3 regions of the Exiguobacterium sp. BMC-KP genome follow, and region 2 is predicted to be linked to each of the others. Evidence: riboswitches for the same ligand, from Rfam matches in the RefSeq annotation. Region 2 holds a riboswitch; each other region holds the start of a gene.
What was found. Region 2 has a riboswitch for lysine ahead of ADM98_RS04235 (amino acid permease). Riboswitches for the same ligand answer to the same signal wherever they lie in the genome.
Positions count from the first base shown of each region.

Region 1 (5,144 bases), on a different contig from region 2:
AGCAGTTTCTTCGGATCAAAACGATAGATGACAAATCGTTCGTCGTGATTTTTGTCATAAAAGTCTCGTAATCGAATCTCATCAATTTGCTCGAATACGGTATGTCGCTCCAAATATTCTCGATATTCATCGGTTGGGTAGTACAAGATGAGATCAACCGAACGCGAGGACCGCTCGACCGAACTTAAAATGTGATCGATCACTTTCATGAAAATTTGGGAAGAGAACGGATTAAAGAAATAAAACTTGTTCGCGTCCGCCGGAATGACGTATTGTTCGGCATACGCCTGTTCAAATCGTAAACTTCCCGAACGTCGCTTACGTCGACTTTCGTAATTCGCCATGTTCCGGAGCGCATCTTCGTAAAATTGTCCATTCATCTCGATTCCGATGACGGAGCAGTCAAAACGATCGTGTAAGTAAAAGTTCAATCGTCCTTTTCCGCAACCAAAATCAATGACAGTGTCTTGTTTTTGAAACAGATAGGTTTCGCATAATTCGTCTAGTGCTGCATAAGGCGTTGGTTCATAGCGATTGTAGTGACTAAATACACCATAAAGGTGTTGCATCTCGATCGTCTCGATTCGTAATTGTTGATCGTATTCTTGCTCATTCATTGTATTTTGTTCCTTCTTTCCGGCATTCTTTCCCTCATCGTACTATACTGAAGAAGTACGTTACTCGTTTTTTGAAAGGGGATTTTATGATGATCGTCGTTACGAACCGGATTAAAGTCAAAAAAGGGATGGCTGCTGCCCTCGCTCCTCGTTTTACACGTCCAAGTGGACTCGATACGATGGATGGTTTCATCCGTGTCGAAGTCTTATTGACACAAAACATCGAAGAGCATGATGAGATGAACGTCAACATGTACTGGGAAGACATGAAGAGTTTTCAAGCGTGGCGGGAGAGTGACGATTTCAAAGCGTCACATAGTCGACCTGCGAGTAGTGAAGCTGGAGAATCTCCGATGCTCGGCAGCGAAATTCTGACTTATGAAGTCGCTTCCGTAAAAGAACGCGCGCAATAAACCAAGAAGGACTCGATATGAGTCCTTTTTATGTACCTGTATAAAAAAAAGAGAAAGGGTTTAATTGTCTCAAATGGTATTATTTGTTATCATAATGCCATTACAGAGAGAGAGGATCTTACATGAATTCGTTAACTATATTTGAACATGCTATTCGTGCCTTACCTGACGACCGTACATTACGACGTGATGAATTATGGACGGATGCCTTTTTATTGCAACAGGAGAACGAACTGACCGTTTATTATTCTCCGATTGGTGAGTACGTCAATACCAAAGCAAAAGTCGTCATCATCGGGATCACACCAGGATTTGAACAGATGCGAATCGCTTTCGAAGAAGCGACGGATGTACTTCATCATAGCGTTTCATTGGAAGAGACGGCACGCCTCGTCAAATATACGGCAAGCTTTGCTGGAACGATGCGACGCAACCTCGTCCAAATGCTTGATACACTCGAACTTCCAGCATTACTCGGAATCGAGACGACGGCTACCTTATTTCATCAACATCAGCAATTACTGCATCCGACGTCGTTATTAAAACAACCCGTCTTTTATCGAGAAAAAAATTATTCAGGGCATCAACCGAAAATCAATCGTAGTCCTTTGTTGAGACACTATGCAGAGGAACATTTCGTTGCTGAGATCAATCAATTACATGAATCAGCGCTGTTGATTCCGCTCGGTCGTGTCGTCGAAGCACAAATTCGTAGCTTGATTCATGACGGACGAATTGAACAGCATCAGCTTCTTTCCGGCTTCCCTCATCCCTCTGGTGCAAACGGTCATCGAAAAAAACAGTTTGAAGAGAATCAACCGTACTTAATGAAACAGCTTATTCAACATTTTGCCGAATAAATAACTTTATCTTAAATTATCAGAATATATGGTTGAATCGCTTCTGAAATACATGATAAAGTGTCCATAAGAACAGAATATGACTATTCTATCGATGAGGTAGAGGCGCGATTTCAATCAGTACTTGGTCCGAGGATGACAACGAAGACGACTACAGGAAAGGTGACATCGCCGAAATGATAATATGTGTCCAACATATCGTCGTTGGTCGATTCGGGAAACACCCGATCGATTGCCATACATAGCAGTTGTATGGAGCGCTCCAATTCGGCTAAGAAAGACGCATCCAGCGAGGGTGTCGGCTTTGTTGCCGGTGCCCTTGCTTTTTTTATGCCGCGGGGTCTCATCTTTAAGTTATTTATTAAAGAGGAGGATATTTTTTATGGTCAACTATTCAGATTCCATCATCGCCCTTGTACCTGCTTTATTAGCTATCTTGTTGGCAATCTTTACGCGCAAGGTCGTTCTTTCGCTAGGTGTCGGCATTCTCGTCGGTGCCCTACTACTCCACCGTTTTAACCCGATCGATACGGTGACCTATCTTGGTAAGAACATCTTCAGCCTATTTTGGGCAGATGGTGCCTTGAACGAATGGAACGTCTTATTGCTTGTCTTCTTGTTATTGCTTGGTGTCCTTTCGACGTTGATCCAAACGTCAGGTGGTGCACGAGCTTTCGGAGAATGGGCAGCAACGCACGTCAAAACGGCACGTGGTGCTCGTTTGGTCGCATTCGGCCTCGGAATTTTGATCTTCATCGATGACTACTTCAATAGTCTCGCCGTCGGAAACGTCAGTCGTCCGCTTACGGATCGTCGTGGTGTATCACGTGCAAAACTTGCCTATTTGATTGACTCAACGGCTGCACCTGTCTGTGTCATCAGTCCGCTTTCAAGCTGGGGAGCATTTATCATCTCCATCATTGCTGGTATCTTAACGACGCACTCGATTACGGATTACTCGGCGTTTAGCGCCTTCATGATGATCGTTCCAATGAACTTCTATGCAATCTTTGCTCTTCTGTTAACACTTTACATCGCTTACTCTGGCATCTCTGTCGGACCGATGAAACAACACGAACGCCGTGCTGCAAAAGGTGAACTCTTCGATGCCTCAAAAGGCACACCGATGGGGATGGCAAAAGAGGTCAAGGAACACACGAACGGAAAAGTTCGGGATCTCGTCGTTCCAATCGTTGTTCTCGTCATAGCTACGATCAGCGCGTTACTCGGAACAGGTGCTCAGGCACTTGCAGCCGACAATCGCCCGTTCACTTTGATCGGCGCGTTTGAAGCAACAGATGTCACACGTTCACTCGTCGCTGGTGTTGTCATTAGTTTAATCGTTGCTTTCCTGATGTTGATCGGACGGAAGATTCCGGGACGCGATTACCGTGCAAGCATCGTTGCTGGTATGCGTTCGATGTGGCCGGCAGTCGTCATCCTGTTGTTCGCTTGGACGATCATCGCTGTCATCGGTGATATGAAAACAGGTGACTATCTCGCAAGTTTCGTTAGCAACTCGATTTCTGCTTCGTACTTGCCGTTCTTATTATTCTTAATTGCCGGCTTGATGGCATTCTCGACAGGAACAAGTTGGGGCACATTCGGGATCATGTTGCCAATCGGTGCGGATCTCGTCATGGCGGTCGACGCTTCTCTCTTGTTACCGACGCTTGCTGCTGTTCTTGCCGGATCTGTCTTCGGTGACCATTGTTCACCGATTTCTGATACGACAATTCTCAGTTCGACTGGGGCTGGATCCCATCATATCGATCATGTCACGACACAGTTACCGTATGCGCTAGTCGGTGCAGTTACTGCCGCTGTTGGTTATTTAGTCATCGGTTTCACGGAGTCTTCGGTCTTCGGTTTCATCGGAGCTCTTGTCACATTCGCACTCTTCGTCGTCGTCTTAAACGTTCTCTCGAAAAAAGGAGAAACCGCTTCGGATTTACAGACGGATTAATGTAACACTGTACGAAAAAAGGCATTGGATGCGCGCATCCAATGCCTTTTCTTATACTCATTCGTTTCACACCATCAATAAACACACATCATTTGCGAACGCTACTGGGTCTTCAAGCGGAAGTCCTTCAACAAGCAACGCTTGCTGATACATTAATTTTGTATAGTGTTCGAATTTCGAACGATCGTTTTGATACGCTGTTTCAAGGGATTGGAACACTGCGTGTGACGGGTTCAATTCGAGAATCTTGACCGCCTCTACTCCTTCGTTATTCGGCATTGCCTTAAGGATTTTCTCCATCTCGATCGAGACGGCGCCGTCTGTCGCAAAACAGACGGGATGAGATTTTAGACGCGTCGATGCTTTGACTTCCTTGACTTGTCCACTTAGCACTTCCTGCATCGCTTGGAACATCTCCGCTTGTGCGTCCGTCGTCTCTGCTTCTTCTGCTTCAATCCCTAAGTCGCTACTCGTGACCGACTTGAACGTCTTCTCGTTGTACGTCACGAGCATCTGGATCGCGAACTCATCGATCTCTTCCGTGAAGTACAAGATGTCGTACCCTTTATCACGAACGAGCTCGGATTGCGGTAACTTATCTAAACGATTCGTACTCTCACCAGCCGCATAGTAGATATGCGCTTGATCTTCCGGCATCGCTGCGACGTATTCCGCAAGCGTGATCAACTTCTTCTCCTTCGCTGAGTAGAAGAGGATGAGGTCCTGCACTTGTTCTTTGTGCATGCCATAATCATTATACATACCGAACTTCAGCTGACGTCCGAACGCTTGATAGAACGTTTCGTACTTCGCGCGATCTTCGCGCAGAAGGGCTTCAAGTTGTGTCTTAATCTTACTTTGGATATTTTTCGCGATCAGCTTCAATTGACGATCGTGTTGTAGAAGTTCACGCGAGATGTTGAGCGATAAGTCCTCCGAGTCGACCATTCCTTTGACGAAACTGAAATGGTCCGGCAGCAAGTCGCTACATTTTTCCATGATCAAGACACCGTTCGCGTAAAGCTCGAGGCCTTTTTCAAATTCCTTCGAATAATAATCGTACGGCGCCTGCTCTGGAATGAATAAGATTGATTGATAACGAACGGCACCATCGACACTGATATGAATGTGTTTTGCCGGTTTGTCGAAACCATACCGTTTCTCTTGGTAGAAGTTCGTATAGTCCTCGTCTGTCAATTCCCGTTTGTTCTTCCGCCAGATCGGTACCATGCTGTTGATTGTCTTGACGACTTCGACATCTTCCGTCTCGTCACTGCCTTCGATTGGC
Region 1 is NZ_LGIW01000012.1:80,962-86,105, reverse strand. Features, by position in the region: gene ADM98_RS01975 (methyltransferase) at 1-617, opposite strand, end outside; gene ADM98_RS01970 (heme oxygenase) at 707-1,030, shown strand; gene ADM98_RS01965 (hypothetical protein) at 1,153-1,890, shown strand; lysine riboswitch at 1,983-2,161, shown strand; gene ADM98_RS01960 (Na+/H+ antiporter NhaC family protein) at 2,273-3,856, shown strand; gene htpG (molecular chaperone HtpG) at 3,923-5,144, opposite strand, start outside.
Region 1: it holds a riboswitch for lysine, as region 2 does, so the genes downstream of both, ADM98_RS01960 (Na+/H+ antiporter NhaC family protein) here and ADM98_RS04235 (amino acid permease) in region 2, are expected to answer to the same signal.

Region 2 (5,144 bases):
TGGGGGACAGCTAGGATTATTGATTTCGTGGTTACGAAACGATCGTCCCTATTCAGCAGCATATATGGCGGAGCAATTAAGCCGAATGATTGTCTTCGGGACGGTTGAGAGTATCGGTTTTCCTAAGGAAACGGAATGAGTACGTAAAAAAAAAAAGACACTCCCATGTGAAAGTGTCTGATCCGTTTTAAGCCTGTCGGAATGCGAGTTCCTTCGTATAGATCGTACTTCGATTTCGTCCGCTTTCTTTTGAGTAATACAACGCTTTGTCTGCTTGCTGCAAAGCTTCAAGAGACGTATGTGAATCACTAGAATGCGCGATGCCTAGAGAAATCGTAATTTGCAAATCAGGAACATCTGCTGTTGGGAAAAGGTTACGTGCAACCGTCATCCGAGCCAGTTCTGCGATTTTTTGCGCTTCTTTAGCCGAAGTGCTCGGCAGAATGATTAAAAATTCTTCACCACCGTATCGTCCAACGAGATCGTCCGGACGTGTCAAGGAAGCGAGAGTCATACCAAGTTGGCGTAAGACATCATCACCTGCATCATGACCATATGTATCATTGACATGCTTGAAGAAATCGATATCAATCAAGACGAGCGAATAGCCTTGGTCGGTTGAACCGACAAGTGACAGTGAATCATCGAGACGACGACGATTGGCAAGTCCCGTCAAAGCATCTGTCATGGCAAGTTTCTGCTGGTACTGGATATTTTCGAAGTGACGGCGTAGTTCCGCTAGTAACCGGAAAGCAACGAATCCAGCTAGTAGATTAAAGAAGATATAGGCAATCGAGATCTTAATGAATGTTGACCATGTGTTGGTCAGCACATAAATTGCCGGTAAGGAGTATAGAATCCCTACTAGTACCATAAGCTGAAAATGGCGTCCGTTCACATGAAGGAAACGGCGAAGGATCCCGATCGTTAAAATAAACAGAGTCATGATTAACGTAGATAAATAAAAACCCTCCATTTGATCGACGGGTGTTAAAAAGTAACGTGTCCCGATGATCATTACACCTGCGACGATGGCGCTTGGGAAACCACCGAACAGCATGGCGATCGCGACGGGAACGATTCGTAAGTCAACTCGGGCGACATCAATTTGGATGCCATTGAACATTAATAACACTGCAATCAAACCACAGACAGCGCCTAATATGAGGCGTATGTTCCAGCTAGAATTCAGCGAAATGCGTGGTTGATTCCGAAATGGTAAGAACAAGAGAGTAATCGTTGTGAACAGTAGACAAAAGTTAATGATGAATTGATTCATGATGGACAACAAATCCTCCCAACTCCCCCAGCTAACAGATTTCCATATATATACTTCCAGTATACTCAACTAGATAACGGCTAGACAGAGGGAAATCTTTAGATAAAATAGAAAAAACGGTAGAAAATCTACCGTTTTATGATGATGAAGTAAGTGTATCTTCATCCATCGTCAATAAAATTTTATCAAAGACACGAATCATTGTTTCGAGTTCTTCTTCCGTCAATGTCCCGAAGCGATCTTGCAAATAGTTTCTGCGGACGATTTCGAGATCCCGAAATGCACGTTCTCCGTCATCCGTCAAAGCGAGGACGATTGAACGACGATCTTCCGTTGAACGTGTCCGTGTGACGTATCCTTGTTTATACAGCTTATCCGTCAAAGCAGTGACTTGACTCGTCGCGAGCTCAAATTGTTCCGCGAGAAGCGTCGGGCGCTGAGGACCATTTTCCGAAAGGCTCCGTAAGATGAAAAATTCACTTCGGGTCGCTGTTCCTTCAAATAGTCGGTTAAGTTCACGTCGCAGGGTACGAAGAATGACACGCATTTGTTCCTCGAGTCGGTAAGTTAGCAAATCACGTTCCTGTGGCATGCAAGCAGCATCCTTTCTCTCAGTGGACTTCTACCATTTAGTGTACTAAACATATCGGATTTTTACCATCGACTACCCGATATTCGAAAAAGGCAATTGACAATTTCGTGGCGATTTGTGTAATATGACGTAGTACTATCAATTAAATCAGTTCTCACTCAACCAGTGGGATGGAGGTTGCAGTTCTTAAGAGTACGGTTACGGATGTCGTCAAGCGACAAATGAGGTGACCTGAAAGGAAGAATTGCCGAAATCAATCATCGCTTTGAAGATGATCGATTGGGATTAGATCGAACAGGTCTAATACTGTCACAAGTCGGGTATCACTTACTTGTGGAGAGCTATCTTTCACGACGGTAGAATGAGGCGCATCCATTTTATTATGTTGCGTTCTCATCTTCCATCTGGAAGATGAGGGCGCTTTTTGTTTTTTTCATTCAAAAAGTGTCCTCTCAAAAATCTATACAGAGAGAAGCGAACGAAATGAACAATTTAGATGTTAACAAAACAACAGATTCAACAGCAGAAGGTTTAAAACGTGGATTACAAGCTCGTCATATGTCGATGATTGCTATCGGCGGAGCTATCGGAACAGGACTCTTCATTGCGTCTGGGGCTTCCGTTGCCGCAGCCGGACCAGGTGGTGCGCTCCTGTCTTACGCTATCGTCGGTCTGATGGTCTACTTCTTAATGACAAGTCTTGGTGAAATGGCGGCTTACATGCCGGTTGCTGGGTCCTTCTCGACATACGGAACAAAATTCGTCGATCCATCATTTGGCTTTGCGCTAGGCTGGAACTATTGGTACAACTGGGCAGTTACGATCGCAGTCGAACTCGTTGCTGCACAAATCGTCATGACGTATTGGTTCCCAGACGTTCCTGGTTTTTACTTCAGTGCATTGTTCCTCTTACTGATGATCGGTCTGAACTTCTTCTCCGTTAAAGGATTTGGAGAAGCGGAATATTGGTTCGCGATGATCAAAGTCGTTACCGTCATCGTGTTCTTAGTTGTTGGTGTTGCAATGATTTTCGGTGTCTTTACATCAGAACCACCAGTCGGCTTTAAAAACTTTGCCCTTGGTGATGCACCGTTCGTCGGTGGGATTCCTGCCGTCATCGGAATCATCCTTGTTGCTGGATTCAGTTTCCAAGGAACGGAGCTCGTCGGCATCGCAGCGGGTGAATCAGAAGATCCGAAAAAGAATGTTCCAAAAGCAGTTAAACAAGTTTTCTGGCGTATTTTGCTTTTCTACGTCTTCGCGATTTTCGTCATTGGGATGCTCATTCCGTATACGAGTCCGAACTTGGTTTCAAATGATATCACCGACGTAGCGGTCAGTCCGTTTACGCTCGTCTTTGAAAAAGCAGGTCTTGCTTTCTCAGCAGCACTCATGAACGCCGTCATTTTGACGTCTGTCTTATCTGCCGGAAACTCAGGGATGTATGCTTCGACACGTATGCTTTACACGCTTGCGCGTCAAGGTGATGCACCGAAGTTGTTCGCGAAAGTCTCGAAAAACGGTGTACCACGTAATGCGTTGCTTGCAACAGGTGCCATCGGTGCGCTCTGTTTCTTGACGTCGATGTTTGGTGGCCAAGTTTACTTGTGGTTACTCAATGCTTCCGGGATGACAGGCTTCATCGCATGGCTCGGGATTGCGATCAGTCACTATCGTTTCCGTAAAGGGTTCATTGCACAAGGGCACTCGTTAAAAGACTTGCCGTATGTTGCACCAGCGTTCCCATTCGGTCCGTTGTTCGCATTCGGTCTTTGTTTCCTTGTCATCGTCGGTCAAAACTACGCAGCATTCCTTGCTGATCAGATTGATTGGGTCGGGATTGCCGCGACGTATGTCGGAATTCCATTATTCCTTGCTTTCTGGTTAGGACATAAATTCAAAAATCGGACGTCCGTCGTTCGTTACGAAGAGATGGACTTCCCAGAACATCCACGCCAATCGTAATCAGTGAGCCACCTTCAAATGAAGGTGGCTTTTTAGATGTCGCTTCAAGTAAGATGAAAGAAAAATAGGAGGCGATCTTCGTGAATTATTGGTACCACTTTAAGCGTGCCTTTTTACCGATCGCGTTATTGCTTGTGACGCTTGCCCTGTATCAAATGATCTATCGTTTAAATAACATCTGGTATTCGCTTGGAGGACTTCTCCTTGTCTTCGCAGCAATCTATTTCGTCATGCGTCGTCTAAAAGCGAATCCAGAAGACTGAATGAGCAGGAAAGTCGAGTCCATGCTCTGAACGCGGTAAAATAGACATATACAGAGGAGGGGAAGATAGATGGCAAAAGCAATATTTGCAGGTGGTTGTTTCTGGTGCATGGTCAAGCCATTTCATAAATACGATGGTGTCGAGCAGGTCATTTCAGGATATACCGGTGGTCATACAGAGAACCCGACTTATAAAGAAGTCTGTTCGGAAACGACAGGTCACTTAGAGGCAGTCGAAGTGACGTACGACCCGTCCGTCATTACGTATGAAGAATTACTCGAAATCTTCTGGCGTCAAATCGATCCAACAGACGGTGGTGGTCAATTCAACGACCGTGGTGAATCGTACCAACCAGCAATCTTTTATGTTGATGAAGCGCAACGGGAAGCTGCTGAGCGTTCAAAAGCTGAACTTGACGCATCGGGACGTTTTTCACGTCCGGTCGCGGTAGAGATTCGTCCGGAAAAACCGTTCTGGCCAGCTGAAGAATATCACCAAGATTATTATAAAAAGAATCCGTTCCGTTATCAGATGTATAGTGTCGGCTCAGGTCGCGCAAAATTCATCAAAGAAGCGTGGAAGGATCATGGTAAAGAGAAAGAGCTGAAACAGCGCCTGACACCGATTCAGTATAAAGTTACACAAGAGAACGGGACAGAGCCTGCTTTCCGTAATGAATACTGGGATGAAGAACGTCCAGGTCTATATGTCGATATCGTTGACGGGACACCACTCTTTACGTCAAAAGATAAATTCCAGTCAAACTGCGGTTGGCCAAGCTTCGCCAAACCAATCTCAGAAGACAAGATGGAAGTCGAACTCGATACGAGTCATGGGATGACACGGACAGAAGTTCGCTCTGCGAGTGCAGATAGTCACCTCGGTCATATCTTTGATGATGGTCCAACGGAACTCGGTGGACTTCGATACTGTATCAACTCAGCGGCGTTACGATTTATTCCGCTGGAAGAGCTTGATTCGGCAGGATATGGGGAATATAAAAAACATTTCGAGTAACACACAAGGAGTAGTCAAACGATTTCGT
Region 2 is NZ_LGIW01000014.1:53,686-58,829, forward strand. Features, by position in the region: gene ADM98_RS04220 (TetR/AcrR family transcriptional regulator) at 1-139, shown strand, start outside; gene ADM98_RS04225 (diguanylate cyclase) at 188-1,279, opposite strand; gene ADM98_RS04230 (MarR family winged helix-turn-helix transcriptional regulator) at 1,416-1,871, opposite strand; lysine riboswitch at 2,035-2,223, shown strand; gene ADM98_RS04235 (amino acid permease) at 2,355-3,836, shown strand; gene ADM98_RS04240 (hypothetical protein) at 3,917-4,099, shown strand; gene msrA (peptide-methionine (S)-S-oxide reductase MsrA) at 4,169-5,116, shown strand.

Region 3 (5,144 bases), on a different contig from region 2:
CCGCACCGAGACGTTCTGCAAGTAATGTCTTCTCGATCGTTGCTGCCGTGTTGTTCGAACCCGTTCCAGCAATGACCGGTACGCGTCCTGCCGTGATTTGAACGGCAGTCGTCAGAAGTTGCTCGAATTCAGCATTCGTTAAGGTCGACCCTTCTCCTGTCGTACCCCCGACGACAAGCGCCTGAATACCTGCTGCGAGTTGTTGCTCGATCAAGCGTTTAAATACGTGTAGATCTAACTCGCCTGCTTCATTAAATGGTGTAACGAGCGCTGTACCTGCTCCTTTGAACATGAAGAACTCCTCCTTTGTTATGAATGAATCGACTGTTCGATCGCTTGACGTGCGACTTGCACGGCATTTGACGCAGCACCTTTTCGGATGTTGTCAGCCACACACCAGAGATGGAATGTGTTCGCAAGACTATCATCTTGTCGAATCCGTCCGACGTAGACATCGTCCGTTCCACTTGCATCGAGTGGCATCGGGTAACGCGTGTTTGCGACATCATCAACGAGGACGACGCCTGGTGCACCTTCTAACGCTTCACGGATGGCTTCAACCGTCGTCGGTTGCGTAAACGTAACGTTAATCGCAACCGAGTGAGAATTCGTGACTGGAACACGAACACACGTCGCACTGACCGGTAATGCTGGAAGATTGAAGATTTTCCGTGTTTCGTCAATCATCTTCTGCTCTTCTTTCGTATAACCGTTTTCTAGGAACACATCGATATGCGGCAAGATGTTATCGTGAATCGGGTGCGGATAATTGACGGGTTCTTCTCCGCGTGCCCCGCGTGCCAAGTCCTCGATCCCTTTTTGACCTGAACCAGATACAGCCTGGTACGTCGTATAGTTAACACGCTCGAATCCCAGTGACTGGAGCGGCGCTAATGCGACGACCGATTGAATCGTCGAACAGTTCGGATTCGCGATCAAACGGTCCGTTGCTTGAATCGCTTGTGGATTAACTTCTGGTACGACGAGTGGAATCGTTTCCTGCATCCGGAAGGCACTCGAGTTATCGACGACGAGCGTTCCGTTTTCAGCTAATAACGGTGCATATTGCTCACTGATCGTCCCGCCCGCCGCGAACAACGCGACGTCGATCCCGTCTTCCGTGATACTTGGTGTCAATGCTTGGATCGTAATGTCTTCTCCTTTGTACTGTACCGTGCTCCCTGCTGAACGAGCAGAAGCGTAAGCGGATAAGCGGCTGACCGGGAAGTCCAGTTCTGCTAGTACTTGTAACATTTTTTGACCGACCGCGCCGGTTGCTCCAATGACTGCTACATGATACATCCTGTTCTCCTCCTTATAACTCGAACGCGTTTGCAATCGCTGCAACCGTTCGTTCAATGTCTGCTTGTGCAATCGTGTATGAGATACTAATTTCTGAAGTCGTAACTTGATAGAATGGAATGTTCTCTGCTCGGAAAATTGCGAACAACTTCGAAGCAACACCTGTTGCATCCCGCATCCCGATTCCGACGACAGATAATTTTGCGTGTTGGTTATGGCGGTCGACCTTCACTGTCGTAAAGCGATCCATGATGTCTTTTAAGGCTTCATCGAGGAATTCTTCTTCATCGAGTGGACATGAGAACGATAAGAAAATGTCACTGTCGAACGTCGTTTGACTGATCATGTCGATGTTGACGTGGCGATTGGATAACAGTTCGAAGATATCAGCTACTGCTGCATTTGTTTGCGGTACGTGTTTGATTGACACCGTCAAGACGTTCTTCGTGACGCTGACACTCGTTACCGCTTTTTGTTCCATTGTTTCCGTCGCTTCCATGATCCATGTTCCCCTTTTCGATTCAAGTGTTTTCCCGACGAAGATGTGTACGCCGTATTTTTTTCCTAACTCGACACTCCGCATTTCCATAACCTTCGACCCGAGGGCGCTCATCTCCATCATCTCGTCATATGAGATGTGGGGGATCGGCTGAGCCGCGGCATGGATTCGTGGATCAGCCGTGTAGACACCGTCGACATCGGTATAGATTTCGCACCGTTTATCGAGCACTGCCGCAAGAGCAACTGCCGTCGTATCCGATCCGCCTCGTCCGAGTGTCGTCACGTCACCGAGTTCGTTGACACCTTGGAACCCAGCAACGATGACAACATCGTACGTTTCGAGTTTTTGTCGTAACAGATCTCCATCGATCTGTTTGATCTTACTTTTCGTATGCACGCCCATCGTGCTGATTCCTGCTTGTGCGCCAGTTTGCGATAACGCTTTGACGCCGAGCGAGTTAAGGGCGATGCTGAGTAATGAAATCGTCTGTTCTTCTCCGATGGCAAGCAGACGATCGAGTTCTCGCCGCTCGGGGCGATCCGTAATGGCTTGCGCCTGAGCGATTAAAGAATCTGTCATCTTGCCCATCGCCGAAACGACGACGACGAGTTTTTCACCTTCGGCTGCGCGACTCTTCAAATAATTCGCAATAGACTGAATCTGTTCGACAGTCGCAACCGAGCTTCCACCAAATTTAAGTACAGTTGTCACAATCCTATCTCCTTTGTCCCGATACAGAAAAAAACGACGGGCCGGTAGGAGCGTTCCTACGGCCCGTCGTTATCACGATCGGACAAACGAAGACAAAGTCATTCGTTCTTTTACGTAAGATAGCGCTCCGAAACATCGGTTTCGGCAGTACAACGGATCTTAACCGTTGTACCAGCAAACAAGAGTAAGCATCTTCTCGTTCACTTCGGCGGACTTCCCCTTTCACATCATTCGGCATGCTTGCCTTCAAGAATGATGCTACTCATGTCATCCGCGCCTCTATCTGTCGGTTGTTAGTTACAGTTATAGCAGACATCTTTTGTTAAATCCAGTCATTTGGCTGATTTTTTTCAAAATTCGTCAATTTGCAAGATGTTGTTTCGCGAGTTCGAGTTGCTCTGAAACGGCAGCAAACCCTGTACCGCCGTAGCTAGTCCGGCGCGCTACTGCTTGAACCGGATCGAGAAGCGGATAGACGTCGTCTGTGATATCAGGATGGAATGTTTGATACGTCTCAAGGTTCAAATCTTTTAGGAAACAGTCATTCTGTACACAATAAAGGACGGCTTTTCCCACGATCTCATGCGCTTCCCGGAATGGTATGCCTTTCGTCACAAGGTAGTCAGCGAGTTCCGTTGCATTCGAGAAATCTTGCATTGTCGCCTTCTTGAGCGCTTCTGTCTTAAACGTCGCAGATTCAATCATTCCGGTGAAGATTTGAACGGACTGAAGGACGGTATCTGCTGTATCGAAGACCCCTTCCTTATCCTCTTGCATGTCTTTGTTGTAAGCGAGTGGTAATGCCTTCATCGTCGTCAAGAAGCCCATTAGATTGCCATAGACACGCCCTGTTTTCCCACGAATCAATTCCGCGAAATCAGGATTTTTCTTTTGTGGCATCATGCTCGACCCTGTCGAGAAGGCATCGGACAACTCGATGAAGCCGAATTCTTGCGACGCCCAGATGATGATCTCTTCACAAAAACGAGATAGATGCATCATGACGGTCGAGGCGATCCCGAGGTATTCGATGACGAAGTCCCGGTCAGAGACCGCATCGAGGCTGTTCGGATAGATCGACTCAAACCCGAGCAACTCCGCAGACCGGAAACGATCAATCGGAAATGTCGTCCCAGCGAGCGCTCCTGCTCCAAGCGGTGATTTCCGAATCCGTTTTTGGTTGTCCGTCAACCGTTCGACGTCCCGTTCAAACATCCAGAAGTACGCAAGCAAGTGATGGGCAAGAGAGATCGGTTGCGCCCGTTGCAAATGGGTATAGCCCGGCATGACCGTCTCAATATGTTGCTCAGCTTGTTCCGTGATGACCAATTGAAGCTCACGTAATGCCGTCGTCAATGCTTCGACATGTTGCTCCATCCATAAATGCAAATCGGTCGCGACCTGGTCGTTTCGACTCCGTGCCGTGTGCAGTTTGCCTGCGACTGGACCAATCTGTTCCGTCAATAGACGCTCAAGATTCATGTGAATGTCTTCATCCGCTAGCGTATACACATGATCCGCTACTGTCGCTTCCAGTTGCTTTAATCCTTGCTCGATTTGCGTCCATTCGTCTTGAGCGAGGATTCCTTGTTCAAATAACATCTGCGCGTGAGCAAGACTCCCTTTCAAGTCGACACTCGCTAACTTTTGATCGAACGTGATCGATGCTCCGAAGGCTTCCGCTTGAGCGGAAGCACTTTCCGTAAAACGTCCACCCCAGAGTTTGGTCATTTCGTCACACCCGCCTGACGATGAACGCTCGCATGCGTCGAAACGGCAAGACCGTGTAATTTGATGAATCCTTTTGCAGCTTCATGATCGAACGCATCTTCTTTCGTGTACGTGGCAAGCTTCTCATCATAAAGTGAGACCGCAGACTGACGACCTGTCACGGTTGCATTTCCTTTGAACAACTTGACCCGAACTTCTCCTGTGACGTCCTGCTGTGTTGCTGTCAAGAACGCTTTCAGACCTTTCGTCAATGGAGCGTGGAAGAGACCGTTGTAAATCGTTTCTGCATATTGTTTGCTGAGCAACGGTTTAAAATGCGCGACGTCTTTCGTCAATGTGATCGTCTCGAGTGCGGCATGTGCTTTCAGTAGAACAGTTGCGCCAGGGCACTCGTACACTTCACGTGATTTGATACCAACGAGACGGTTCTCGACGTGGTCAATCCGTCCGACACCGTGCGCTCCAGCGATGATGTTCAGTTCCGTGATCAGTTTCGCGAGTGGGTACGTCGTGCCGTTAATGGAGACTGGAACTCCTGCTTCGAAGCCGATGATGACTTCTTCCGCCTGATCTGGAGCGTCTTGTGGTGCTACCGTCAACGCGTAAGCGTCTTGCGGTGGTTCTGTCCAAGGGTTTTCTAGGACGCCACATTCATTACTCCGTCCCCAAAGATTCATATCAATCGAGTATGGGCTGTCAAGGTTGATTGGAATCGGCACATTGTTTTCTTTCGCATAGGCGATCTCTTCTTCCCGTGACCACTTCCACTCCCGAACTGGTGCGATGACTTCGAGTGATGGATCAAGTGCTGCGACCGAAACTTCGAACCGGACTTGGTCGTTCCCTTTTCCGGTACATCCGTGTGCGACAGCCGTTGCACCATATTCATGCGCGACTT
Region 3 is NZ_LGIW01000013.1:175,118-180,261, forward strand. Features, by position in the region: gene dapA (4-hydroxy-tetrahydrodipicolinate synthase) at 1-292, opposite strand, end outside; gene ADM98_RS03725 (aspartate-semialdehyde dehydrogenase) at 310-1,302, opposite strand; gene ADM98_RS03730 (aspartate kinase) at 1,316-2,515, opposite strand; lysine riboswitch at 2,628-2,805, opposite strand; gene argH (argininosuccinate lyase) at 2,876-4,246, opposite strand; gene ADM98_RS03740 (argininosuccinate synthase) at 4,243-5,144, opposite strand, start outside.
Region 3: it holds a riboswitch for lysine, as region 2 does, so the genes downstream of both, ADM98_RS03730 (aspartate kinase) here and ADM98_RS04235 (amino acid permease) in region 2, are expected to answer to the same signal.